DNA from 3 places in the Klebsiella sp. WOUb02 genome. Region 1 is predicted to be linked to each of the others. Evidence: predicted binding sites of a transcription regulator. Region 1 holds the regulator's gene; each other region holds the start of a gene.
What was found. The regulator sigma-54, encoded in region 1, starts transcription at its own class of promoters, with help from an activator protein. The targets are predictions, from matches to a motif close to GTTGGCACANNTTTCGCTNT.
Positions count from the first base shown of each region.

Region 2: the regulator sigma-54 is predicted to act here: its motif matches at 1,274-1,293, upstream of glnK (P-II family nitrogen regulator).
Region 3: the regulator sigma-54 is predicted to act here: its motif matches at 2,102-2,121, upstream of glnA (glutamate--ammonia ligase).

Region 1 covers NZ_CP170106.1:18,890-22,170, reverse strand. Annotated here, with positions in the region: gene lptA (lipopolysaccharide ABC transporter substrate-binding protein LptA) at 1-52, shown strand, start outside; gene lptB (LPS export ABC transporter ATP-binding protein) at 59-784, shown strand; gene rpoN (RNA polymerase factor sigma-54) at 832-2,265, shown strand; gene hpf (ribosome hibernation promoting factor) at 2,288-2,575, shown strand; gene ptsN (PTS IIA-like nitrogen regulatory protein PtsN) at 2,649-3,137, shown strand; gene rapZ (RNase adapter RapZ) at 3,183-3,281, shown strand, end outside.
Region 2 covers NZ_CP170110.1:2,469,467-2,472,747, reverse strand. Annotated here, with positions in the region: partial or broken gene ABOC21_RS18860 (SmdB family multidrug efflux ABC transporter permease/ATP-binding protein) at 1-1,102, shown strand, start outside; gene glnK (P-II family nitrogen regulator) at 1,345-1,683, shown strand; gene amtB (ammonium transporter AmtB) at 1,717-3,006, shown strand; gene tesB (acyl-CoA thioesterase II) at 3,078-3,281, opposite strand, start outside.
Region 3 covers NZ_CP170110.1:3,713,035-3,716,315, reverse strand. Annotated here, with positions in the region: gene glnL (nitrogen regulation protein NR(II)) at 1-415, opposite strand, end outside; gene glnA (glutamate--ammonia ligase) at 604-2,013, opposite strand; gene typA (ribosome-dependent GTPase TypA) at 2,394-3,281, shown strand, end outside.

The sequences.
Region 1 (3,281 bases):
TCCTTCGCAGCTGCAGGACAAAGGCACCGCTCAGCCAAAGAAAGGTAAGTAATTCGTTATGGCAACATTAACTGCAAAGAATCTCGCCAAAGCTTATAAAGGCCGCCGCGTGGTGGAAGACGTCAGTCTGACCGTCAACTCCGGTGAGATTGTCGGCCTGCTCGGCCCGAACGGCGCCGGCAAAACCACCACCTTCTACATGGTGGTCGGCATTGTCCCGCGCGACGCCGGCAATATTATCATCGACGATGAGGATATCAGCCTGCTGCCGCTGCACGCCCGCGCGCGCCGGGGTATTGGCTACCTGCCGCAGGAGGCCTCGATTTTCCGTCGCCTGAGCGTCTACGACAACCTGATGGCGGTGCTGCAGATCCGTGACGATCTGAGCAGCGAACAGCGCGACGATCGCGCGAAAGAGCTGATGGAAGAGTTTCATATCGAGCATCTGCGCGACAGCCTCGGTCAGGCGCTTTCCGGCGGCGAACGCCGCCGCGTTGAAATTGCCCGCGCGCTGGCCGCCAACCCTAAATTTATCCTTCTGGATGAACCCTTTGCCGGCGTTGACCCCATTTCGGTTATCGATATCAAACGCATCATTGAGCATCTGCGCGACAGCGGTCTTGGCGTGCTGATCACCGACCATAACGTCAGGGAAACCCTGGCGGTCTGCGAACGGGCTTATATCGTCAGCCAGGGGCATCTCATTGCTCACGGCACCCCGCAGCAAATCCTTGAAGACGAGCAGGTTAAGCGCGTGTATCTTGGGGAAGACTTCAGACTCTGATAGGGTAGAAGTTACAGACGTTTTAGCCGGAGATATTAGCCCTGAATATGAAGCAAGGTTTGCAATTAAGGCTAAGCCAACAGCTTGCCATGACGCCGCAACTGCAGCAGGCCATTCGTTTGCTGCAGCTGTCCACGTTAGAACTCCAGCAGGAACTCCAGCAGGCGCTGGAGAGTAATCCATTGCTTGAGCAAACCGATCTTCACGATGAGGTAGAAACCAAAGAGGTCGAGGACCGCGAATCGCTGGATACCGTCGACGCTCTTGAACAAAAAGATATGCCGGAGGAGCTGCCGCTCGACGCCAGCTGGGATGAGATCTACACCGCCGGCACGCCGTCGGGCAACGGCGTCGATTATCAGGACGACGAGCTGCCTATCTATCAAGGCGAAACGACCCAAAGCCTGCAGGATTACCTGATGTGGCAGGTGGAGCTGACGCCGTTCACCGATACCGACCGCGCGATCGCCACCTCGATCGTCGATGCCGTTGATGACACCGGCTACCTCACTATTAGCCTGGAAGATATTGTCGAGAGCATCGACGATGACGAAATCGGTCTCGAAGAAGTGGAAGCGGTACTCAAGCGCATTCAGCGTTTCGACCCGGTTGGCGTGGCGGCAAAAGATCTGCGCGACTGCCTGCTGGTTCAGCTATCACAATACGCCAAAGAGACGCCGTGGCTGGAAGAGGCCCGGCTTATCATCAGCGATCATCTCGACCTGCTCGCCAATCACGACTTTCGCTCTCTGATGCGCGTTACGCGGCTGAAAGAGGAGGTGCTGAAAGAAGCGGTTAATCTGATCCAGTCGTTAGATCCGCGCCCGGGTCAATCGATCCAAACCAGTGAACCGGAATACGTGATCCCCGATGTGCTGGTGCGCAAGGTCAGCAATCGCTGGGTGGTAGAGCTCAATTCCGATAGCATCCCGCGCCTGAAAATCAACCAGCACTACGCCGCAATGGGCAACAGCACGCGTAACGACGCTGATAGCCAGTTTATCCGCAGTAACCTGCAGGAAGCCCGCTGGCTGATAAAAAGCCTGGAAAGCCGCAACGATACGCTGCTGCGCGTCAGCCGCTGCATCGTCGAACAGCAGCAGGCCTTCTTTGAACAGGGCGAGGAGTTTATGAAACCGATGGTGCTGGCGGATATCGCTCAGGCCGTCGAAATGCATGAATCGACAATTTCCCGCGTTACCACGCAAAAGTACCTGCACAGCCCGCGCGGAATTTTTGAACTGAAGTATTTCTTCTCCAGCCACGTGAATACCGAAGGCGGCGGCGAGGCATCGTCGACCGCAATTCGCGCCCTGGTGAAGAAGTTAATCGCCGCGGAGAACCCCGCGAAGCCGTTGAGTGACAGCAAGCTCACCACCATTCTGTCCGAACAGGGTATCATGGTGGCGCGCCGCACCGTCGCTAAGTACCGAGAGTCTTTATCCATTCCGCCGTCTAACCAGCGTAAGCAGCTGGTGTGACCCAACCGATAAGGAAGACACTATGCAGCTCAACATTACAGGACACAACGTCGAAATCACCCCGGCCCTGCGCGACTTCGTCAACGCGAAGTTCAGCAAGCTGGAGCAGTTTTTCGACAGGATCAATCAGGTCTATATTGTGTTAAAAGTAGAGAAGGTGACGCAAATTGCGGACGCCAATCTGCATGTCAACGGTGGCGAAATCCATGCCAGTGCGGAAGGGCAGGATATGTATGCCGCTATCGATGGCCTCATCGATAAGCTGGCACGACAGTTAACAAAACATAAAGATAAACTAAAACAACACTAATTGTCCGGGCGATCGCCCCTGCCAGCCGCCGGATAGTGTCGGCAGCTGGCAGAGAGCGAGCTCAGGTGAAATTATGATGAACAACGATTCAGCTCTACAACTGAGCAATGTCCTTAACCAGGAATGTACCCGTAGCCAGGTGCACTGCCAGAGCAAGAAGCGCGCGCTGGAGATCATCAGCGAGCTGGCGGCAAAGCAGCTAGGTCTGCCGTCCCAGGTGGTATTCGAAGCGATCCTCACCCGTGAGAAAATGGGCAGTACCGGAATTGGCAACGGCATCGCCATTCCGCACGGTAAGCTTGAAGAGGATACGCTGCGCGCCGTTGGCGTTTTTGTGCAGCTGGAAACGCCGATCGCCTTTGATGCGATCGACAACCAGCCCGTCGATCTGCTGTTTGCGCTTCTGGTGCCGGCCGATCAGACAAAAACCCATCTGCATACGCTGTCGCTGGTGGCAAAACGGCTGGCGGATAAAACGATTTGCCGTCGCCTGCGCGCCGCGCAAAGCGACGAAGAACTGTATGAGATTATCACCGAAGCGGGAAGCAGCGATGACGCATAACGGGAGCGATGGCCTCCCCTTTATCGTACTGAGGAGAAACGGTACATGGTACTGATGATCGTCAGCGGCCGCTCAGGATCGGGGAAATCCGTCGCCCTGCGGGCGCTGGAAGATATGGGCTTCTACTGCGTAGATAACCTGCCG
Region 2 (3,281 bases), on a different replicon from region 1:
GGCGAGCGGATGCGCGAGGCCAGCTATGCTCACTATCTGGCGCGCATGCAAACGCTGCGTCTCGACGGCTTCCTGCTGCGCCCGCTGCTCAGCCTGTTCTCGACGCTGGTGCTGTGCGGGCTGCTGATGCTCTTTGGCTTCAGCGCCACGGGAACCATTGAGGTTGGGGTGCTGTATGCCTTTATCAGCTATCTCGGTCGGCTGAACGAGCCGCTGATTGAGCTGACCACGCAGCAGTCGATGCTGCAGCAGGCGGTGGTGGCCGGCGAGCGGGTCTTCGAGCTGATGGATCGGCCGCGCCAGACGTGGGGACAGGACGATGCGCCGCTGCGCAGCGGGACGGTATCGATTGAGGATCTCTCATTCGCCTACCGCGGCGATCGGCTGGTGCTGCAGGATATTAATCTGGAGATTCCGTCCCGCAGCTTTGTGGCGCTGGTGGGCCACACCGGCAGCGGTAAAAGTACGCTCGCCAGCCTGATGATGGGCTACTACCCGCTGAGCAAAGGCGAGATCCGTATTGACGGCCGCCCGCTCTCCTCTTTAAGCCACGGCGCATTACGCCAGGGCGTCGCGATGGTGCAGCAGGATCCGGTGGTGCTGGCCGATACCTTCTACGCCAACGTTACTCTCGGTCGCGATATCAGCGAGGCGCAGGTCTGGGACGCGCTGGAAGCCGTGCAGGCTGGCGGAGCTGGCGCGCGGCATGGAGGGTGGGCTCTATACCCAGCTGGGCGAACAGGGCAACAATCTCTCGGTGGGACAGAAGCAGCTGCTGGCGCTGGCGAGGGTGCTGGTTGATACGCCGCAGATACTGATTCTTGACGAGGCTACTGCGAATATCGACTCCGGCACCGAGCAGGCTATCCAGCAGGCGCTGGCAAGGGTTCGCCAGAACACCACGCTGGTTGTGATTGCCCACCGCCTGTCGACGATAGTCGAAGCGGATACGATTCTGGTCCTGCATCGCGGCCAGGCCGTTGAGCGCGGAAACCATCAGCAGCTGCTGGCGGAAAAAGGGCGCTACTGGCAGATGTATCAGCTGCAGCTGGCCGGCGAAGAGCTGGCGGCAAGCTCGCAGGAAGAGTCTCTTATTGCCTGATGCACTATAAGCAGGCAGCGATCCCGCGGCGATATCGCATGGTGCAAAAATGTAACCTTTTATGCACTGAAATGGTGCGTTTTTAGGCGTCGCCGGGCGCTTTCTCCCTCGCTCCCGGGCCGTTTCTCTCTTTTCCTCATCAAAAGGGCCGCTTCGCGGTCCTTTTTCATTTCTGGCATAGCCTTTGCTTTATTCCCTGTGTGTTAGCTGCTGCCATTACGAATTCTGATCGGAGGGGACTTATGAAGCTGGTTACCGTGGTAATCAAACCGTTTAAACTGGAAGACGTTCGCGAAGCGTTATCTTCCATCGGCATTCAGGGCCTTACGGTCACTGAAGTGAAGGGGTTTGGCCGCCAGAAAGGCCATGCTGAGCTGTACCGTGGCGCCGAATATAGCGTTAACTTTTTGCCGAAGGTAAAAATTGACGTCGCGATTGCCGACGATCAGCTTGATGAGGTCGTCGACGTCATCAGTAAAGCGGCATACACCGGAAAAATTGGCGATGGCAAAATTTTCGTCGCCGAGCTGCAGCGCGTTATTCGCATCCGCACCGGCGAAGCCGACGAAGCGGCACTGTAACGTCCAGACCACACAGTGATGGGGATTGAGAAGATGAAAATAGCAACAACAATGAAAACAGGTCTGGGTGCGCTGGCGCTACTCCCGGGATTGGCCATGGCCGCACCGGCGGTGGCGGATAAAGCCGATAACGCCTTTATGATGATCTGCACCGCGCTGGTGCTGTTTATGACGATTCCGGGCGTCGCGCTGTTTTACGGCGGCCTGATTCGCGGCAAAAACGTGCTCTCCATGCTGACTCAGGTGATTGTCACCTTTGCGCTGGTGTGCATTCTGTGGGTGGTTTATGGCTATACCCTGGCGTTCAGCACCGGCGGCAGCTTCTTCGGTGACTTCAACTGGGTCATGCTGAAAAATATTGAGCTGAAAGCGCTGATGGGCTCCTTCTATCAGTACATCCATGTCGCTTTCCAGGGCTCGTTCGCCTGTATCACCGTGGCGCTGATCGTCGGCGCGCTGGCGGAGCGTATTCGCTTCTCCGCGGTGCTGATTTTTGTGGTGGTGTGGATGACGCTCTCCTACGTGCCGATTGCGCATATGGTGTGGGGCGGCGGTCTGCTGGCGACGCACGGCGCGCTGGATTTTGCCGGCGGCACCGTTGTGCACATCAACGCGGCCGTTGCCGGGCTGGTGGGCGCCTATATGATGGGCAAACGCGTCGGCTTTGGCAAAGAAGCGTTCAAACCGCATAACCTGCCGATGGTCTTCACCGGTACCGCGATTCTGTATGTCGGCTGGTTTGGCTTCAACGCCGGCTCCGCGAGCGCGGCAAACGAAATTTCTGCCCTGGCCTTTGTGAACACCGTTGTGGCGACAGCCGCCGCGATTCTGGCCTGGACCTTCGGCGAGTGGACGACCCGTGGTAAACCGTCGCTGTTAGGCGCTTGTTCCGGGGCGATTGCCGGCCTGGTTGGCATTACGCCGGCATGCGGCTACGTCGGGATTGGCGGTGCGCTGATTGTCGGTCTGGCGTCCGGTCTTGCGGGTCTGTGGGGCGTAACTGTACTGAAACGCTGGCTGCGCGTTGACGACCCGTGCGATGTGTTCGGCGTGCATGGCGTCTGCGGCATCATCGGCTGTATTCTGACCGGTATCTTTGCCGCTACCTCGCTGGGCGGCGTCGGTTACGCAGAAGGGGTGACTATGGGCCATCAGCTGCTGGTTCAGCTGGAAAGCGTCGCCATCACCATCGTCTGGTCCGGCATCGTCGCCTGGATCGGCTATAAAGTTGCGGATATGACGGTCGGTCTGCGCGTACCTGAGGAGCAGGAGCGCGAAGGTTTGGACGTCAACAGCCACGGCGAAAACGCCTACAACGCCTGATCTTTGTGTTATCTCCAGTAGTAGCAAAGCCTCCCTCGGGAGGCTTTTTTTATGCCGTTACGCTCTATGTATTATGCATTGCGGTTGCGCATAACGCCTTCCTGCACCGTCGAGGCCACCAGGATGCCGTCCTGGGTGTAGAACTCGCCGCGCACGAATCCCCTTGCGCTGGAGGCTGAGGTGCTCTCAACGCTATACAGCAGCCACTCATTAACGTTGAACGGGCGATGGAACCACATCGAGTGATCGATCGTGGCAACCTGCATTCCGGGCTC
Region 3 (3,281 bases), on a different replicon from region 1:
GGGCCAGGCCGCGGACTAAATCACGCGCCGCAATTTGCTGCGCGTGCTGCAGCTGCTCCTGGCTCAAACGCCGCTGGTTATCCATTGGCGCCATCTCCAGCAGGATTTGCCCTTCAGGCAGGCGCTGGGCGGTTAAGGACAGGATATGCGAGCGGCCATCGATCACCAGGGTGACTTCGTTATCGGTAAAGCCCTGGCCCGCCTGCAGACTCTCCTGCATCAGACCGATATTCAGCGAAAAGTAGCTCAACAGCTCGGGGAGTGGCGTGCCGTATAGCTTACGTGAACTTTGCGCCAGCAGCTGCTGCGCCGCCGGGTTCGCGTAATGCACCGCCAGGTCGTCATCGACCAATAAGATGCTGTTGATTAAAGAGTTAAGGATCTGCCCAGCATCGGGCTGAGTGCCTGTTGCCATCTGACAGTCTCCTGAAAAAGAGTGCACTATTTTAGTGCAGTATAGCTTTTTATAAGTAAAAAGCGCATAAGATCAGCATGTTGGTGGAGAAAAAAGCCCATCCTGAGATGGGCTGAAAGTTTCCACGGCAACAAAATATCCCTGGTACCCCACGCCACAACACGGAATACCGAGGATTTACAGCAAAATTAAACGCTGTAGTACAGCTCGAACTCTACCGGGTGCGGAGTCATACGTACGCGGTCGTTCTCTTCGGTACGCAGGGCGATGTAGGCATCGATAGCGTCGTTGGTGAATACGCCGCCTGCGGTCAGGAACTCACGGTCCGCGTCCAGCGCGTTCAGTGCTTCTTCCAGAGAGCCGGCAACCTGTGGGATCTCTTTCGCTTCTTCCGGCGGCAGGTCATACAGGTTTTTGTCCATCGGTTCGCCCGGATGGATTTTGTTCTTGATACCGTCAAGACCAGCCATCAGCAGCGCTGCGAAGCACAGGTACGGGTTGGCAGCCGGATCCGGGAAGCGCACTTCGATACGACGCGCTTTCGGAGAGGTGACCACCGGAATACGGATAGAGGCGGAACGGTTACGCGCAGAGTAGGCCAGCATAACCGGTGCTTCGTAACCCGGGACCAGACGCTTGTAGGAGTTGGTGGTCGGGTTAGCCAGGGCGTTAATTGCTTTAGCGTGTTTGATGACGCCGCCGATGTAGAACAGCGCTTGCTCAGACAGGCCCGCATATTTGTCGCCAGAGAACAGGTTTACGCCGTTCTTGGACAGGGACATGTGGCAATGCATACCGGAACCGTTATCGCCAAACATTGGTTTTGGCATAAAGGTCGCTGTTTTACCGAAGCGGTGAGCAACGTTGTGCACAACGTATTTGTAGATCTGAATTTCGTCCGCTTTTTTGGTCATGGTGTTGAAGCGGGTCGCGATTTCGTTCTGACCAGCAGTCGCAACTTCGTGGTGGTGAGCTTCAACAACCAGGCCCATCTCTTCCAGGATCATACACATGGTAGAGCGGATGTCCTGAGAGGAGTCAACCGGCGGAACCGGGAAGTAACCGCCTTTCACGCCCGGACGGTGACCTTTGTTGCCGCCTTCGTATTTGGTGGCGGAGTTCCATGCACCTTCGATATCGTCGATAGCCACGTGGGAACCGGAGATAGAAGCGCCAAAGCGGACGTCATCGAACAGGAAGAACTCTGGCTCTGGCCCGAAGAGGACGGTGTCTGCCAGGCCGGTAGAACGCAGGTACTCTTCAGCGCGTTTCGCGATGGAGCGCGGGTCACGATCGTAGCCCTGCAGGGTGCCTGGTTCCAGGATATCGCAGCGAATGATCAGCGTCGGTTCTTCATAGAACGGGTCGATCAGCGCGGTGGTCGCATCCGGCATCAGAACCATGTCAGATTCGTTAATACCTTTCCAGCCACCAATCGAGGAGCCATCAAACATTTTGCCTTCTTCGAAGAATTCGGCATTAACCTGATGAGAAGGAATTGTGACGTGCTGTTCTTTACCTTTGGTATCGGTGAAGCGCAGATCGACAAACTTCACTTCGTGCTCGTTCAGCATCGTCAAAACGTGTTCAGCGGACATACTTAAACTCTCCCGGATTGGTCATTGTCGTCGTGGTAACGAAAACTTTTTTTACTACTTAAAGTGGCGTTGTTGCCTTAAAATAGATAAAGCGAAATCTGTGCCAACTTTTAAATTCTATGTAAAACGCTGTATCATGCGCACCATAGTGCAAAAGAACTGCACCATGATGGGAATAATGCACCAAAATAGTGCCTCAATGTGAACGTTGGGCACTATTTTGGTGCAATTTTTATTGCGGTGCCCTTTTATCGCTCCGTGAAAGCGATCACAAAGAAACTCTGCAATACTTGTTTGCGGAGGATGTTTGTGATCCTGTTCAGTCCTTCGCTTATTACGTGTACAATAACGCGCTATTTCTAATGCCTGAGGCAAAGTTTGTGATCGAAAATCTGCGTAACATCGCCATCATCGCGCACGTTGACCATGGTAAAACTACCCTGGTTGACAAGCTGCTCCAGCAATCCGGTACGTTCGATGCACGTGCCGAAACACAAGAGCGTGTGATGGACTCCAACGATTTGGAGAAAGAGCGTGGGATTACCATCCTCGCGAAAAACACCGCAATCAAATGGAATGATTACCGTATCAACATCGTTGATACCCCTGGGCACGCCGACTTCGGAGGTGAAGTTGAGCGTGTTATGTCCATGGTCGATTCCGTGCTGCTGGTGGTTGATGCCTTTGACGGCCCAATGCCGCAAACGCGCTTCGTCACCAAAAAAGCTTTTGCCCACGGCCTGAAGCCGATCGTGGTCATCAACAAGGTTGACCGTCCGGGCGCGCGCCCTGACTGGGTTGTCGATCAGGTCTTCGATCTGTTCGTAAACCTCGACGCCACCGATGAGCAGCTGGATTTCCCGATCGTTTATGCCTCTGCGCTGAACGGTATCGCGGGTCTGGACCACGAAGATATGGCGGAAGACATGACTCCGCTGTATCAGGCGATCGTTGACCACGTTCCGGCACCGAACGTCGATCTGGACGGTACGCTGCAGATGCAGATCTCCCAGCTGGACTACAACAACTATGTTGGCGTTATCGGCATCGGCCGCATCAAACGCGGCAAAGTGAAGCCGAACCAGCAGGTCACTATCATCGATAGCGAAGGCAAAACTCGTAACGGTAAAGTCGGTAAAGTGCTGACCCATCTGGGTCTGGAACGTATCGACAGCGACATCGCCGAAGCGGGCGATATTATCGCGATCACCGGCCTGGGCGAGCTGAACATCTCCGACACCATCTGCGATCCGCAGAATGTTGAAGCG